2 regions of the Paenibacillus sp. FSL R5-0701 genome follow, and region 1 is predicted to be linked to the other one. Evidence: a T-box and tRNA genes for the amino acid it is inferred to sense, from the RefSeq annotation. Region 1 holds a T-box; the other holds one or more tRNA genes.
What was found. The T-box of region 1 lies ahead of trpS (tryptophan--tRNA ligase). A T-box ahead of a tRNA ligase gene usually reads a tRNA of that ligase, here a tRNA-Trp.

Region 1 (8,330 bases):
TCAGTATTGGGGCACTCTTCACCCTCAGCATGTTATTTCTCAACCGGTATTCCCCCAAACTGCGTCTGGTTGCGGGTGTGCTGTTGATGTCCTTGTGTTTTTTTGTAATGGCCGCCATTCCGCAAATCCCGTTGTCTACCGTATTATTTGTACTCGGGATGTCCAAAGGCATTATTTTTCCAGCTATGGCTACCCTATTTATCCGTCTGAGCGGAGGAAGCAGGTTAGGCCGCATTTTCTCGCTGCAATCCATCGCCACTTCCATCGGCTCTTTCATCGGCCCCATCACAGCCGGGCAACTTCGTGTCGGGTTATCACCCTATTTCATCGCGTTTCTTTTGTTAATGATTGGTATACTACTGCTTCCATACTATACATCCAAACGCGAAGCTCCCCTGTCCGATCCGAAAAGTATATTAAATTAGGCCTGTATCAATCTCTTCTTCCCTACCGTTATAACAGCAACTAGGCCTGTATTTTCATTAGCTTTGCATCATTCCCCCATTTACAGCTAAACTATATAAAATGGACTAACGTTTTACACGTTGATAAAAGCTAACTGGGAAATCTATCTTTTACAATCACCGAAGGTTTTATCTTATTGAAGATCATTAAGGTTGAACAATTAGCCAAAAGTAGTGAAGGGGACGGAATCGATTTTGAAGAAGCGGTAGCGTTCGCCTTTGTCTCCAAATATTAACTTTATAAAAGCAAATCAGAAATATATGGAGACAACAGCGATCGGAAGAACGATCCGTAACCGGAACGGCCACTGCAAGCTATTACTGACCTAATGATGCACATGAGATAAGATTTCAGAGAATTGTCTTGATGGGTTGTTCTCTCCAGTTAGCAAACGCGTAAAGAAAGGAGTCCATTTTATATAATCAGTCGATTTTCGCTGCAACATTTCCCGGGGAATGTCGACATAAGCTCTCGAACAAGAGGTGAATATCATGCCTATTCATGTCATTGTGGAAGGTAAGAATGACCGAAGCAAACTGAAACGTTTGGTTGGACCCGAAATCAACATTCTATGTACGTTTGGAACACTTAATTCCCTCAAGCTGGAGACCCTGCGCAAGCAAGTCGGTTACGATGAAGTCTTTTTATTTATGGATAATGACAGTTCCGGCAAAAAAATTAGAGGTGTACTTCGGGATGCTTTCCCGGATGCAGTACAGATGTATACACGACGAGGATATGCGGGTGTGGAAGGAACACCTGATGAGTATATCATTGCCCAGCTGGAGAAAGCCGGGTTAGAGACATACATCCAATACCCTGAACATCCTTCCTTTTAAAATGAAATACCAAAAGGCTGCCTTTGGGTTGATATCCAACCTGAAGGCAGCCTTTACAATATGAGTATCAGATGATTATTCCTTAATCAGATTGCGAATATCCTCAGCAATGACAGCTGGCACAACGTCCTCTGTATTAAACGCATTATATACCTTGCGCAGCTGGTTGTTCTCATCCACCAGACCAATCATGTTCATATGGGCAAAATCATCCTTACTCTCCCCATCGATCAGGATCTGGAATGATTCCCTGGCCAACTGTTTGGTTTTGTCCATATCCCCTCGCAAGAAGTACCATCCGGAATAATCCGCGTGAAAACGGTCTGCAAACGTCTTAATCTTCTCTCTTGTATCGACTTTGGGGTCGAATGAAATAGATACAAATGAGACATCTTTACCAAAGGTGTCGTCCTCTTTCAACAGATCCTGCACCTGGGATAACGTAAAGGTCGTAATCGGGCAGACATCCGGACAACTGGTGAAATAAAAGTAGAACAATCGGACTTTCCCTTGCGTATCCTCCAGTGATACCGTACTGCCATCTACATTTTCCATAGAAAAGGATTGGATTTCACGAATCTCGGGTAATTTTTCCTTACTGGCAAATACGGTGCCCCACATCAGATACACAGCCATTATCAGTGCGAGCCCGAGCAGCATCCATGTCCATTTGTACTTTTTCAGCATCTTCCTCGTCCCTTCTGTATCTTCTCTTATGAATACGCATACATATGTGAACCCAAAATCACGTTTGTTTCGCTTCATCCATCTACTGTGACATATGTATTCAAAGAAACCTACTTTTTATGAGATTCTATATTATTGTAACGGTTAAAAGGAACAATGCCCATAAATATTTATGTAACATATCCGACCGCGTATTCTCTGATGCAACTTCTCTCAGTATCCGATATAAAGTTTATCATAGGAAACACCAAAATAGTTTGACAAACTACGTACATTTATTGGGTATAATACAGTTTATTGTCATAAATTTGAAATTAGGGATGTTTTGCATCCTGACAGACGGATATTATACACTATATATGGGTATCACCTAGATAGAGAAGTAATATGCCTTAGAACGATACACCACACAAAGGAGACGTTTATGGATACCTCTACACATTTTGTCATGGGGATTGGTCTAGCCGGTCTGGCTTATGTCGATCCTGTCGTCGCAGCGAGTCCCATGCTTGCAGCTGCGGTAATGATTGGCACGATCGCCGGTTCCCAGGCCCCTGACATTGATACTGCTTTACGTCTCAAAAGCAATTCGCTTTACATCCGGAATCATCGGGGCTTGTCACACTCTCTGCCATTTCTCCTGTTATGGGTTTTGCTCATCACCGGCGTCATTGCACTGATATTCCCTGATGTCCCTATTGGACACGTTGCCACCTGGACCGCTGTGGCCGTAGGCTTTCACGTATTCACCGATCTGTTCAACACCTACGGAACCCAAGCCGCCCGGCCTTTTACGGAACGCTGGATCGCCTGGAACATCATTCATATTTTTGATCCGTTTCTATTCACTACACATGTCATAGCTATTCTGTTATGGGCCTTTGATCTGATCGCCCCTGCACCACTCTTCGTTACGTTGTATAGTTTGACCGCTTTATATTATATATGGCGAACGATTGCTCGTGCACAAGCAGTCAGAAAAGTCAGACGTCTCGACAACAGCCCAGAGCAGGCAAGATACATCGTCATTCCAACGATATCCTGGAACCGCTGGCATGTGGTTAAACGAGTTGAGGACGGCAGTTATGTGATCGGTAAAATGGATGGTTCTAATCTGGCATGGAGTCTGCACGCCTCTTCTTCTACTCATGCGGCCGTTGCTGCTTCACGCAAATCACCGGAAGTCAGTGCCTTCCTCTATTTCACCTCCTATGCGGTGGCAGAGGTTGAAGAACTGCCTGCCGGTTACAAGGTCCGGTGGGCAGATGTACGTTATCGACACCGGAAACAATATCCATTTGTCGCTGTGATTGTGATGGATCGGAATTTTGAAACGATTGATACGTATGTAGGCTGGTTAAGCGATGAGAAGATGGATAAAAAACTTTTATCTGCACGCCCTTGACGAAGTGAGCATGGCAAGGCACAATCAAACTTAGGAACTGATACGCGAGAAAGCCCGGTGCGTTTCCGCCCCGGGCTTTCTGTTTATCCTGTTTTGTTGCTGTTGGTTAAAATAAATTATTTGCCAGACCCAGCCAGAGACTGCTCAGCGATTTGTACCAGACGTTTGGTGATATATCCACCCAAAGATCCTGTTTCACGGGAAGTGTAGTTACCGTAGTAACCGTCTTGTGGGATAGTTACACCCAGTTCCTGTGCAGCCTCCATTTTCAATTGTTGCAGTGCTGCAGTCGCTTGAGGTACCACCAAGTTGTTTGAAGAACGAGATCCTTGAGCCATAATTTATAATCTCCTTTCAATCTGTGTCTGTAATGTATTGCAAGCTTGCAAGATTATTATGGCTCGTAGGCTTCAGGTTATACGGAATTTCACTAAATTTGTAGATGGAGGTTTTTCCCAATGAGTAAAGGCTTATCCTTATGGTTCGCATTCTCTTCGATTATCTTGTTAACGGTTTCAGCAATTATGATCTCCTACTCCGGTTGGTTTGCTGCACTACTGTTTGTCCTGTCCATCGCCAACATTGGCTGGGGATTTGTGATTCGTGCCAAAAAAGAACGTCAGGAAGTTCAATCGGCTGCTTCAGCTTCAGAGCCCACTTCGTGAGCAGGTCATTTGATAGTTCAATAAAGTTCAATAATGAACGCACAAAAATAAAGAGGAGTCCTTCAATAGGGCTCCTCTTTATTCATGTTAACTATTCATTGCGTGAAATATGAAGGTCTTGTTCAGGACTACTGTTTATGTCTTGGAACAAATCCCATACGTTCTTTCACTGCATCCAACGTTTGAGCAGCAACTTCTTCTGCACGACGGGCTGACGTATCCAGAACATCCGCCAATTCGCCAGATTCACGAATCTCATTATAACGTTGTTGTAGCGGTTCAATCACAGATACAACCACTTCAGCCAGTTCCTTTTTGAACGGACCATACATCTTGCCTTCATAACGCTCAGCCACTTCTTTAAGCGTCATACCTGCACATTCAGCGTAGATGCTCATTAGATTGCTGACTTCCGGTTTGTTTGCCGGATCATATACGACTTCACGTCCCGAATCTGTAGTGGCACGACTGATTTTTTTGCGAATCACATCCGGCGGATCCAGCAGGGCAATATAGCTGCCAGCATTAGGGTTACTTTTGCTCATCTTTGAAGAGGCATCATCAAGTGACATGACCCGAGCACCCACCTGCGGAATATACGGATCTGGAATGGTGAAGTACTCTCCATAACGGTGATTAAAACGTCCTGCCAGATCACGTGTCAGTTCCAGATGCTGCTTCTGGTCCTCACCTACTGGCACAAGGTCAGCATTGTATAACAAAATATCAGCCGCCATTAATGATGGATACACGAACAGTCCCGCACCAACGGAATCTTTACCGGATGATTTATCCTTAAACTGAGTCATCCGTTCAAGCTCACCCATGGAGGTCAGCGTTGTCATCAACCAGCCCAATTCTGCGTGCTGCGGTACATGGGATTGCAAAAATACGTTAGATTTCGACGGATCAATACCTGCTGCAATAAACAGTGCAGCTACTGCTTCTGACTGTTCACGCAATGCTGCTGGCTCCTGAGCCACGGTGATGGCATGAAGATCAACTACCATGAAATGACATTGATAGTCATGCTGGAGTTTTACAAAATTTTTGATTGCACCAATATAGTTGCCCAATGTGAGCTTACCGCTTGGCTGAATACCTGAAAGTACTGTTTTCATTACCCATAACGCCTCCCTGATTATATATATAAACTCCTGCTATTCTCTGCGAACGCAAAAAGACCCCACATCCGCAAGGGACGTGAGACCGTGGTGCCACCCTTATTCGCATTTCTTCGATTGCTCCTGACTCTGAATCAAGTCAAGCCGATGAAATGCCTTCATTGTTCCGTAACGTGGATTATACGGCAGACTCTAGTGAGGCAAGCCCATCTCTGGCTTAACCTGTTCAAACCTACACTCAAGGGTCCATTCGGTAAAGAGCTCACACCGGTTCACATCAACCACCGGCTTTCTGAAGAGGATTCTCTTGGCCTACTTATCCCTGTCATCGATTTCATGTCATTCAATTCTAATAAATGCTTTCAGAGTTCCATCTTAATGCGCACAGGCGCGAATGTCAAAATGAGTTGAACTTTTTTACCCGAGACATCAAAATCTGTTATGATGGAATTGCTTATCCTGTTGCCTGCTTCACACGAAATAGCGCAGGAAATAGCTGGCATGTACACAACGACACGCCTGCAGCAGTAGCTTCATCACGACTGCTTGCAGACAGATTTCAAGTGGGAAAAGGAGCATCGATATGAAACAAGTGACCAAAGGCCAATGGAATGGTTACGACACGTATATCCTACATAGCCGTGAATTGGAAATCACCCTGCTGCCGCGTCTTGGAAATAATATTATTTCTATTCGCGATTTAGTGCAGGACAGAGATGTCGTCCGCCGTCCGGATGAAGACGATCTTGCCTTTTATCTGCAGAAGCCGTACCATTTTGGCGTTCCTCTTCTGATTCCACCAGGGCGCATTCATCGTGGACAATTCGAATATGAAGGTGTTCGTTACCAGTTCGATCAGAACACGGCGAATGACAACCATATTCACGGTCTCCACCGTACCCAATCCTGGTGTGTCAGTGACATTGAGGAAGATGAAGACGGCTGTGCTATTACGACTGAATTACTGACCGAAAATGAAGAGCATTGGATGGCCCAATTCCCGATTCCCCTGAAACTTGAGATGACGTTCAGTCTGCAAAACGCTGTATTTAGCCAGCGTCTGCGAGTCACCAATCTGAGCTCAACACCTGCTCCATTCGGGATGGGATATCATACATGGTTTTTGTTAGATGGCAAACCTGCCGACTGGACACTGCAACTACCTGTTTCCGGAATATACGGACAGAATGAAGAACAACTACCGACAGGTGAACTGGAATCCCTGGGTGAATGGTCTGCTCTGAACGAAGGCATCAATTTGCAGGGACGTAACTGGGATACCCTGTTGAAAGCTACCGAAGGTGAACCGGCTACGGCTTACTTACGCAGGCAAGATGGATATACATTGAAATATTCAGCAGATGAAGCATTTTTCAAACATTGGGTTCTCTTTACCAAAGGTGAATCCGATCAGTTTTTGTGCATTGAACCGTACACATGGCTACCTGATGCACCTAATTTGGCTTTATCGGATGAACAAACCGGGTTGATTCGTTTGGAACCGGAACAGCCTGTTGAGTTATTTACACGTATTGAGGTTATACCTCCTACCGACTAAGCGAGCTGATCATCTTCTATGTTACTTTTACGCATATCACCCTATATTTTGATATCCAAATACAACTTGCCGACCCGCATTGGGTCGGCTTTTTTATGTGTCCTGTGCACTGATATTTATCCATATTTTCCCTTACGCCATATCATGTATATTTCCGTATTCTCTAACCATACTAACATCACCAAGCCATAAGGAGGTGACACATATGTACGGAAGTCAAAACCAAGGTAGCGGTAGCCGCTCCAACAACCTGGTCGTTCCCCAAGCAAATGCTGCATTGCAACAATTGAAAATGGAAGCTGCACAAGAGCTGGGTGTAACGATTCCACAAGATGGTTACTACGGTAACTATACTTCCCGTGAGACAGGTTCTCTGGGTGGATACATCACTAAACGTCTGGTACAAATCGCTGAGCAGCAATTATCGGGTCGTTCGTAAGCTCGTAATTAATGCTTAAGTAGCGTTAAAAAACAAAAGCGGCCTTCTTCGGAAGTGCCGCTTTCTCTTGTGTAACTAATTATGAGGTCGACTCCATATCTGAATCCTTGTATGTATTGGTTCTAGGGTAACGAATCATCAAGCTTGCCATATTGTAATTAGACTCCATCGTTGCATCTACCAAAATCATACCTTGTCTTACTGTGAAATCGTACGATATTTCGCCATGTGTCCAATTGCGTTTGAATTTCAACGTCTCCAATGCCATTGCCCGGAAAGAAGTTCTCTGGGTTTCATTTAGCCCCCCTTCCTCCACATCCATCTGCCCATCTCGTCCAGCTATCGGATTATGTCGAATACCGAATTTCCCAATTACGTTGTTTCGTATTTGCACAAAAACTACCCCTGAATCTAACCCTGATAACTCATGATCAAGTTCTTTGAATACCAAATCCAACTGTCTCGCTAATGAAAGCTCATCAATTTTCATATTAACACTCTCCTTATATGCTTATAGTCCTATACATCAAGGACTTATGACTCATTATATGACATCATATGTGCTCATTCAACAAAGAACGGCAAAGTTGGGTATTTCTAACTATGATTTGCACAATTAATTGCCATTTCACTTCCTTAAACTGAGCTTTTTCACTTAATTACGACAAAATCTTCGAGAATCGAAAATGAGGATTCAGTACAAAAAAAGGCTGAAATCCCGAGTCTGTTAACACGGGATTTCAGCCTTTTTATATATGTTCAACCTATTTTTCGGTTGCTGTCATCTGTAGAAACTGCTCAATATCGGCAATAACCAAGTCCGCAGCATTTTGCCAGAATTCCGGTTGTGTCAGGTCGGTACCCAGATGTTTCTGAGCAAGTTCTTCGACCGTCATACGCCCTGTATCCCGCAACAAATCATCATATTTATCTGCAAATGCTGTACCTTCCTGCTGTGCTCTTGCATAGATTCCCGCACTGAACATATAACCGAACGTGTATGGGAAATTATAGAACGGTACACCAGTTAGATAGAAGTGCAGTTTGGATGCCCAGAAATGAGGGTGATCTGATGCAAGTGCACCGCAGAACGCTTCCTGCTGCGCCTCCACCATTAATTTTGATAATTCATCCGCGTTGACCAAGCC
Region 2 (8,330 bases), 120 kb from region 1:
GGAGGTAGAGCACTGATTGGGTGCGGGGCCCGCAAGGGTTACCAAGCTCAGTCAAACTCCGAATGCCATAGACTTACTTCCGGGAGTCAGACAGTGAGTGCTAAGATCCATTGTCAAAAGGGAAACAGCCCAGACCATCAGCTAAGGTCCCCAAGTGTGTGTTAAGTGGGAAAGGATGTGGAGTTGCACAGACAACCAGGATGTTGGCTTAGAAGCAGCCATCATTGAAAGAGTGCGTAATAGCTCACTGGTCGAGTGACTCTGCGCCGAAAATGTAACGGGGCTAAACACACCACCGAAGCTATGGCTTGATGCTTTGCATCAGGGGTAGGGGAGCGTTGTATAAGGGTTGAAGGTGTACCGTAAGGAGCGCTGGACATTATACAAGTGAGAATGCCGGTATGAGTAACGAAAAGATCAGTGAGAATCTGATCCGCCGAAAGCCTAAGGGTTCCTGAGGAAGGCTCGTCCGCTCAGGGTAAGTCGGGACCTAAGGCGAGGCCGAAAGGCGTAGTCGAAGGACAACAGGTCGAAATTCCTGTACCACCGTAAGCCGTTATGAGCAATGGGGGGACGCAGTAGGGTAGTGACGCGGACTGATGGATGTCCGTCTAAGCAGTGAGGCTGATGTGTAGGCAAATCCGCACATTGTAAGGCTGAGCTGTGATGGGGAGCGAAAATTGTAGTAGCGAAGGTCATGATCTCACACTGCCAAGAAAAGCCTCTAGCCAGGTGATGGTGCCCGTACCGCAAACCGACACAGGTAGGCGAGAAGAGTATTCTAAGGCGCGCGGAAGAACTCTCGTTAAGGAACTCGGCAAAATGACCCCGTAACTTCGGGAGAAGGGGTGCCCCGGTAGTGTGAATAGCACGAGGGGGCCGCAGTGAAAAGGCCCAAGCGACTGTTTAGCAAAAACACAGGTCTGTGCGAAGCCGTAAGGCGAAGTATACGGGCTGACGCCTGCCCGGTGCTGGAAGGTTAAGGGGAGTGGTTAGGGAGTAATCCCGAAGCTGTGAACCGAAGCCCCAGTAAACGGCGGCCGTAACTATAACGGTCCTAAGGTAGCGAAATTCCTTGTCAGGTAAATTCTGACCCGCACGAATGGCGTAACGACTTGGGCGCTGTCTCAACGAGAGATCCGGTGAAATTTTAATACCTGTGAAGATGCAGGTTACCCGCGACAAGACGGAAAGACCCCATGGAGCTTTACTGCAGCTTGATATTGAATTTGGGTACGATCTGTACAGGATAGGTGGGAGCCTTTGAAGTGTGAGCGCCAGCTTGCATGGAGGCAACGTTGGGATACCACCCTGATCGTATCTAGGTTCTAACCTGGTACCGTAATCCGGTGCGGGGACAGTGTCAGGTGGGCAGTTTGACTGGGGCGGTCGCCTCCTAAAGAGTAACGGAGGCGCCCAAAGGTTCCCTCAGAATGGTTGGAAATCATTCGAAGAGTGCAAAGGCATAAGGGAGCTTGACTGCGAGACCTACAAGTCGAGCAGGGACGAAAGTCGGGCTTAGTGATCCGGTGGTACCGCATGGAAGGGCCATCGCTCAACGGATAAAAGCTACCCTGGGGATAACAGGCTTATCTCCCCCAAGAGTCCACATCGACGGGGAGGTTTGGCACCTCGATGTCGGCTCATCGCATCCTGGGGCTGAAGTAGGTCCCAAGGGTTGGGCTGTTCGCCCATTAAAGCGGTACGCGAGCTGGGTTCAGAACGTCGTGAGACAGTTCGGTCCCTATCTGTCGTGGGCGTAGGAAATTTGAGAGGAGCTGTCCTTAGTACGAGAGGACCGGGATGGACGTACCGCTGGTGTACCAGTTGTTCCGCCAGGAGCACCGCTGGGTAGCTATGTACGGACGGGATAAACGCTGAAAGCATCTAAGCGTGAAGCCCCCCTCAAGATGAGATTTCCCAGTATGTAAGACCCCTTGAAGACGACGAGGTAGATAGGCTGGGGGTGGAAGTGCAGCAATGCATGGAGCTGACCAGTACTAATCGGTCGAGGGCTTATCCAATAGCAAGTGATAATTCGCATGTTTCGTTTCGAATCTAGTTTTCAGAGAACGATCTCTGAAGCATATTCCCTGATAGCTCAGTTGGTAGAGCACTCGACTGTTAATCGAGTTGTCACAGGTTCGAGCCCTGTTCGGGGAGCCATATGGAGAGGTGTCCGAGCTGGCCGAAGGAGCACGATTGGAAATCGTGTAGGCGTCACAAGCGTCTCGAGGGTTCGAATCCCTCTCTCTCCGCCATAATATTAAGGCCCGTTGGTCAAGGGGTTAAGACACCTCCCTTTCACGGAGGTAACAGGGGTTCGAATCCCCTACGGGTCATAATAACTTCAAAAAAAGAAGTTGATTTTTACAACAAGATTATGATATGATCATAAATGTGTTGTTCGGAGGCTTAGCTCAGCTGGGAGAGCATCTGCCTTACAAGCAGAGGGTCGGGGGTTCGATCCCCTCAGCCTCCACCATATAAACTTTATAACGACGCGGGGTGGAGCAGCCCGGTAGCTCGTCGGGCTCATAACCCGAAGGCCGCAGGTTCAAATCCTGCCCCCGCAATTATACTTTCCTTTGAGAAAGTGATCTGGAACCGTGGTGTAGTTGGCCTAACATGCCTGCCTGTCACGCAGGAGATCGCGGGTTCGAATCCCGTCGGTTCCGCCATTTAATCTTTACATGAGGCAAACTGTTCACTACATCTGCTGTATGGCACTGATGCCCTATATAAAGTGTAAGGAATTAAGATTAGACTTTATTATGGCTCGGTAGCTCAGTCGGTAGAGCAGAGGACTGAAAATCCTCGTGTCGGCGGTTCGATTCCGTCCCGAGCCACCATTTTTAAAACAATTTAATATGCCGGTGTAGCTCAACTGGTAGAGCAACTGACTTGTAATCAGTAGGTTGGGGGTTCAAGTCCTCTCGCCGGCACCATGTAATCCTGGAGGATTAGCGAAGTGGCCAAACGCATCAGACTGTAAATCTGCTCCCGTACGGGTTCGGTGGTTCGAATCCATCATCCTCCACCAGTTTTTAGGGGCATAGTTTAAAGGTAGAACAACGGTCTCCAAAACCGTTGGTGTGGGTTCAATTCCTGCTGCCCCTGCCAATTAACTTTTTAGAAAATAACCTTTTGTGGCGATCGTGGCGAAGTGGTTAACGCACCGGTTTGTGGATCCGGCATTCGGGGGTTCAATTCCCCTCGATCGCCCCTTTGTTTTTTTATTTTTTATTGGGGATTAGCCAAGCGGTAAGGCAACGGACTTTGACTCCGTCATGCATAGGTTCAAATCCTATATCCCCAGCCATTATGCGGACGTGGCTCAGCGGTAGAGCATCGCCTTGCCAAGGCGAGGGTCGCGGGTTCGATTCCCGTCGTCCGCTCCAAAATATGGCGCCATAGCCAAGTGGTAAGGCACAGCTCTGCAAAAGCTTTATCCCCAGTTCGAATCTGGGTGGCGCCTCCAGCATATGCCGGCGTGGCGGAATGGCAGACGCGCTCGACTCAAAATCGAGTGGGAAACCGTGGAGGTTCGAGTCCTCTCGCCGGTATATTGAATAGCCCTACATGTTGCTTATGCAATGTGTAGGGCTATTTTTATTTTATATAAATTGCTTTTTTGTATTGTAAGGATAGTTGGACGTTAATAAAGATTGACGTATGATTATATTCAGTATATTGTAGATAAGTAAAGTCTTTAATATAAAGGAGTGAAGTAGAGTGACTAATGGAAAAAATGTATCGGATACCGATCTCTTATTTGATCTTTCTGTATGGGAAGAGGCATGGAAGAATCGTCCGAGAAATTCAAAATATAAGAAGAATAGTACCCCCGTTAATACAGAAGAAGTTTTTGAGCGCTGGGCCAGGGATTATCATGCACAGTCGTTCACTGAAGAAGGAAAGCAGCGTTCTGAGCGCATTATGGGCTGGATTGAGAATCAGGGTGTGGAATTCGCAGGGTTATCCATTTTGGACATTGGAGCCGCTTCAGGCATATTTACCATTCCTTTTGCGGAGAAGGGTGCAAGTGTGACCGCAGTTGAGCCTTCTGAGTTGCTTGTCTCCCTTATGAAAGAGACGATACCTTCAGCTCTGGAATCCAAAATCGAAATCGTAAACGAACGATATGAGGAAATCTCTATTCAGGATAAAGGCTGGGAGAAGAAATATGACTTTGCATTTGCATCCATGTGTCCGGCGATGTCGGATTGGGAAACGATCGAGCAGGCGATCAATTGTGCCCGGAAGTATGTGTATATAAGTACTATGGCGGGACAGAAGGAACACACACTAATGGATGAACTTAAGGATATACTGGGGGTAACTTCTTCATATAAGGCCGGTGATATGGGTTATATTCAACAATTGTTGTATTTGAAGGGGTATTCATACACCATGATCATTACGAGAGAAGTTAACTCATTTGAAGTACCGGTGGAAGATGTTGTAGAGAAGCTGCCAGAATGGCTTAATACGTATGAGTTACCATCGGATGAAGATTCTCTCAGATTGGCTGAGAAGTATATCCGAGATACATACAAGGATAGTACGGTGACCTTCTCACACGGAGCAAGGTTTGGTAAAATTCTAATTCAACTTGAGCAGCCCAATATGAAAACAGTTTGCACTAAGGATAAACGATAAATCGTATAAGCTGCGTACGGTCTGAGGATCAGGAATAGAGACGTGGCAACTTAGTCTTACGTCTGAGGTAACGCTAGCAAGCATTGCACCGCCACCACAAGAAGATGCACGTGTGAAACATATGAAGTTAAGATTATAGAAATGAAATTGTAAGTGAAGGGAGCAGATATGTGCTCCCTCTTTTTTTGAAGCGAATAATTAATTGACTATACTAAACAACATCTTCGGTTACTTGAAGATGTTAAGCTGCTTCATGAGACTGCACATGGCTAAAGCCAATCTTTATTCAAACATCGAGACAACGAAAAGCAAAACACAGACCTAGTTTTCAGAGAATGATCTCTGAAGCATATTCCATGATATTTCAGTTGGTAGAGCACTCGACGGTTAATCGAGTTGTCACAGGTCCGAGCCTTGTTCGGGGAACCATATGGAGAGGTGTCCGAGCTGGCCGAAGGAGTACGACTTACAATCGTGCTCCTTTTTCTAATTTCTGTTCGACACTTCTGCTTTTTGCTTACGCTCCCGATACTGACCGGGGGTGATTCCTTCCCATTTACGGAATGATCGGATAAAGTTTTGCGGATTGTTGTACCGAAGTCGTGCTGCGATATCTTTAACGGTTAGATCACTTTCGTCCAGCCATTTTTTAGCGATATTAAATCGGTACTTGGTCAGATATTCACTAAATGCACAGCCTGTCTCTTTGCGGAAGACACTACTTAAGTAGTTGGCATTGTAGTGAAGCTTCAAGGCACATTCCTCAAGCGTCAGATCCTTATCATAATCTTGATGAATCATGGCAATCATCTTCTCAGATATATGCTGATACTGGGCATACTGTCTTGCTTTAAAAACCTGGATGATGGGCAAGATGACTTGATGTTTAAACCAATTCTCCACCTCAGAGGCGTACTGCAAACCATGAAGTTCATGAAACATCGAGCCACGACCTTGGGAGACCTGTCCGAGTCGTATGCCGGATTCCTGAGTCATTTGCAAAATATGCGTGAGTAGCCTCGTAAGAGCCACCTCATACTCCTCGGGTGTAACCTCCATACCAAAGATCACTTCAAGCAGTTGTTGCAGAAGAGCAGAGGCCTGAACTTCGTCCGCACTTTGAATAGCTTGGATCAACGAATACTCCAATGATTCCGGGTAGGTCATGGACCAAGTGGGAGCGTAATGATCTATGTTCTCATATTGAAAAATAATGCCTGTTCCCAGCTTCATCCGATGCCTCAGTGCTTCCATGGCTTCTGTGTAAGCTTGAGGGATGTGATCTAGAGAGCTGTGCGGCTGGCTGAATCCTATACTGACTTGAAGAGCCAGAATCTTATCAATCTGTTGTTGTAACTGGTCTGTCAATACATATAGCTGCTGTGAAAAAATAAAATGATCCTGTTCCACGGTGCCAATCACCGTGACTACCGTATGTTCCAGCACAATGGGAAGCAATTGTTGGTTATGCACAACCGTTTCCTCCAATATATTTTGAATAGCAAATAATAAGAGGTCACGATCACTAGCACTATATTTTGTATGATTAACGAGATCGGCCTGTAATGTAATAACAGCAATTTGTTGCCATTCCCGAACCTGATGTGTGTAGCCATATTCATTCAGGGTGTCATGAAGAGTATGAACAGGGATCTTAACCTGGAACAGATTCATCATAAAATGATTGCGAATCTGCAGCAGATGCATATTAAGTGTGTTCTCTAATTGGGAGCGAGAGGCAGATAATTGTGAGACCCCTGCTCTGATCTGTTCGAACTCATCAGAAAATGGTGGTGATTGCTGCGCTACCGTGTTTCCTTCTTTGGACAGGTGGTTGTCACCAAGTTGAGTTAAAAGTTTACGAATCGGGACATGCATTCGCTTGGAACCGAGCCAGGCGAGTAGTAATGAAAGTAAAAGTAAGAAGATACTGATATACAAGGTGTGTAATCCGATATTGATATATTCTTGTGTCAGAATATTGGTAGGTGAAATTAGAACATAAGTCCATCCTTTTAAGGTAGAAGGGCTATACGTCAGGGAGTAATGTGTATCGTCGATCTTAACTTCTTGGTTTTCAAAGCCTGTTGAAAATGTGATGGGTGATAGTTTGTTTATGTTAGCTTCCGTATCCCGATCCTGTAATCCAATGGCAGACAATGGTTGTCCAATGTATACAGGATCGGGATGGACCAAGATACGTTGTTCCCGATTCAAAATGATCAGTCCTGAGGCAGCATTGCCTAAGGAAGCTTCGCCTAGTGTATTTTGCAAAGAACATGCAGGAATTCCCGCAATCAGGGCAGCATCGGAAGACGTATTCAGATTCGGAATAGATCTCGCAAGGGCAATATGATAAATACAGCCTGTACCGGGTGAACGCTCATCATTGCTGAACACCGATGAAGGGGAGAGCTGCCATCCAGAGGTTAGCGTATCCGAAATCAATTCCTTCATGGGAAGAGCCAGTGGGAAATCCGTATTACGATATAATCCGGCATGATCAATAAGCCAATTCTGAGATTGATTCACCAGGGTAATATCCAGCAAAGGTTCCCATGACCTCATATTCTGAAATTCGCTCTGCAGCTTGTCGGCAAGCAAAGGTCCTTTCCCTTCTAGTGAAGAAGAAGCAGACAGGGAACGAAGGGTTACTGGAGAGCGAACGGCCTGATCAAGCATATAACTGACTGTAGCGAGTTTGTGTTCTACGTTGGATTGCATTTGTTCCAGCAACTGTCTGTTGGCCTGCATACGATGCAGCTCAGTTTGGTTTGATGAATAGATAAATGCGGCAATTCCCGTTAACAAAATGGGCAGGGTGCTTAACAGGATTCCGAAGATGATCATTTTATGGAGATAGCTGATTGGTCGCACAGTTTCAGTTCCACCCCTGACATTAGAAATAGTAACACTTTCTATTTTAGTAAACGCTTACATATAGAACAATCTAAATTTTGTTTATTTGGATAAATAAGTAATTTTATTTGAGGCAAAAGAGATTGGCATTGGATTATTGATGTGTACTCCTTTTGTAATGAAAACCTGGGATACAACTTCGATAGATTGTGGAATACGGAATAAGGGGAAACGAAAGTGAAGGGTAAACGTAAATAGAGACATGGACATCATTCTTGCTACCTGGTGATATCGGGTGAAGTAGAGCCTGAATACGGGGAATAGAAGGTATCTGGAGTGCTGTTCAGCTTAGGTGGAACGTTGGTCTTATATAGGGACAGTCAAAGGTCCAACTAGATCCCCGACCTGAGTCTAGGATGAAAAACCGTCCACGGTCTGTTTTGAAAAGTCGCAGAATCCCCTAGAATAAGGACATAAGGTTAAACAAGAAACACAGAAGCAAAAAAACAAGAAACAAACGAACAAATGACTCAACACATTAAAAGGAACGAATGGAAAGGGCGGTGAACAACAATTATGAGATTGAATAAGGGAAATGGCTGGGCGATTGTATTGATTGCGCTGGGTGCACTACTCCTCTTCGGAAAGTTAACTCCACTTCTTGGACACTTAATGGGTTATCTGATTCCGGTCCTGATGATTGCACTGGGATATTACGGAGTTAAACGAGGGAATGTGATGCTTGGCTGGATTGTTCTCATCATCGGTATCATCTCACTGATGGGTAAACTGGCATGGTTGATCGGACC

Region 2: it has a tRNA-Trp gene. The T-box ahead of trpS (tryptophan--tRNA ligase) is inferred to sense a tRNA for this amino acid. The anticodon was not compared.

Annotation. Positions count from the first base shown of each region.
Region 1 is NZ_CP150230.1:5,774,969-5,783,298, forward strand. It holds gene MKZ13_RS25495 (MFS transporter) at 1-425, shown strand, start outside; gene MKZ13_RS25500 (toprim domain-containing protein) at 957-1,304, shown strand; gene MKZ13_RS25505 (SCO family protein) at 1,380-1,991, opposite strand; gene MKZ13_RS25510 (metal-dependent hydrolase) at 2,416-3,396, shown strand; gene MKZ13_RS25515 (alpha/beta-type small acid-soluble spore protein) at 3,513-3,734, opposite strand; gene MKZ13_RS25520 (hypothetical protein) at 3,855-4,061, shown strand; gene trpS (tryptophan--tRNA ligase) at 4,190-5,182, opposite strand; T-box leader at 5,256-5,523, opposite strand; gene MKZ13_RS25530 (aldose 1-epimerase) at 5,769-6,743, shown strand; gene MKZ13_RS25535 (alpha/beta-type small acid-soluble spore protein) at 6,949-7,182, shown strand; gene MKZ13_RS25540 (hypothetical protein) at 7,262-7,672, opposite strand; gene MKZ13_RS25545 (M3 family oligoendopeptidase) at 7,947-8,330, opposite strand, start outside.
Region 2 is NZ_CP150230.1:5,895,277-5,903,606, reverse strand. It holds rRNA gene MKZ13_RS26150 (23S ribosomal RNA) at 1-2,024, shown strand, start outside; tRNA gene MKZ13_RS26145 (tRNA-Asn) at 2,091-2,166, shown strand; tRNA gene MKZ13_RS26140 (tRNA-Ser) at 2,170-2,261, shown strand; tRNA gene MKZ13_RS26135 (tRNA-Glu) at 2,271-2,342, shown strand; tRNA gene MKZ13_RS26130 (tRNA-Val) at 2,410-2,485, shown strand; tRNA gene MKZ13_RS26125 (tRNA-Met) at 2,503-2,576, shown strand; tRNA gene MKZ13_RS26120 (tRNA-Asp) at 2,604-2,681, shown strand; tRNA gene MKZ13_RS26115 (tRNA-Phe) at 2,777-2,852, shown strand; tRNA gene MKZ13_RS26110 (tRNA-Thr) at 2,873-2,948, shown strand; tRNA gene MKZ13_RS26105 (tRNA-Tyr) at 2,958-3,043, shown strand; tRNA gene MKZ13_RS26100 (tRNA-Trp) at 3,050-3,123, shown strand; tRNA gene MKZ13_RS26095 (tRNA-His) at 3,153-3,225, shown strand; tRNA gene MKZ13_RS26090 (tRNA-Gln) at 3,248-3,322, shown strand; tRNA gene MKZ13_RS26085 (tRNA-Gly) at 3,327-3,401, shown strand; tRNA gene MKZ13_RS26080 (tRNA-Cys) at 3,408-3,481, shown strand; tRNA gene MKZ13_RS26075 (tRNA-Leu) at 3,488-3,566, shown strand; gene MKZ13_RS26070 (class I SAM-dependent methyltransferase) at 3,736-4,662, shown strand; gene MKZ13_RS26065 (helix-turn-helix domain-containing protein) at 5,149-7,539, opposite strand; gene MKZ13_RS26060 (hypothetical protein) at 8,098-8,330, shown strand, end outside.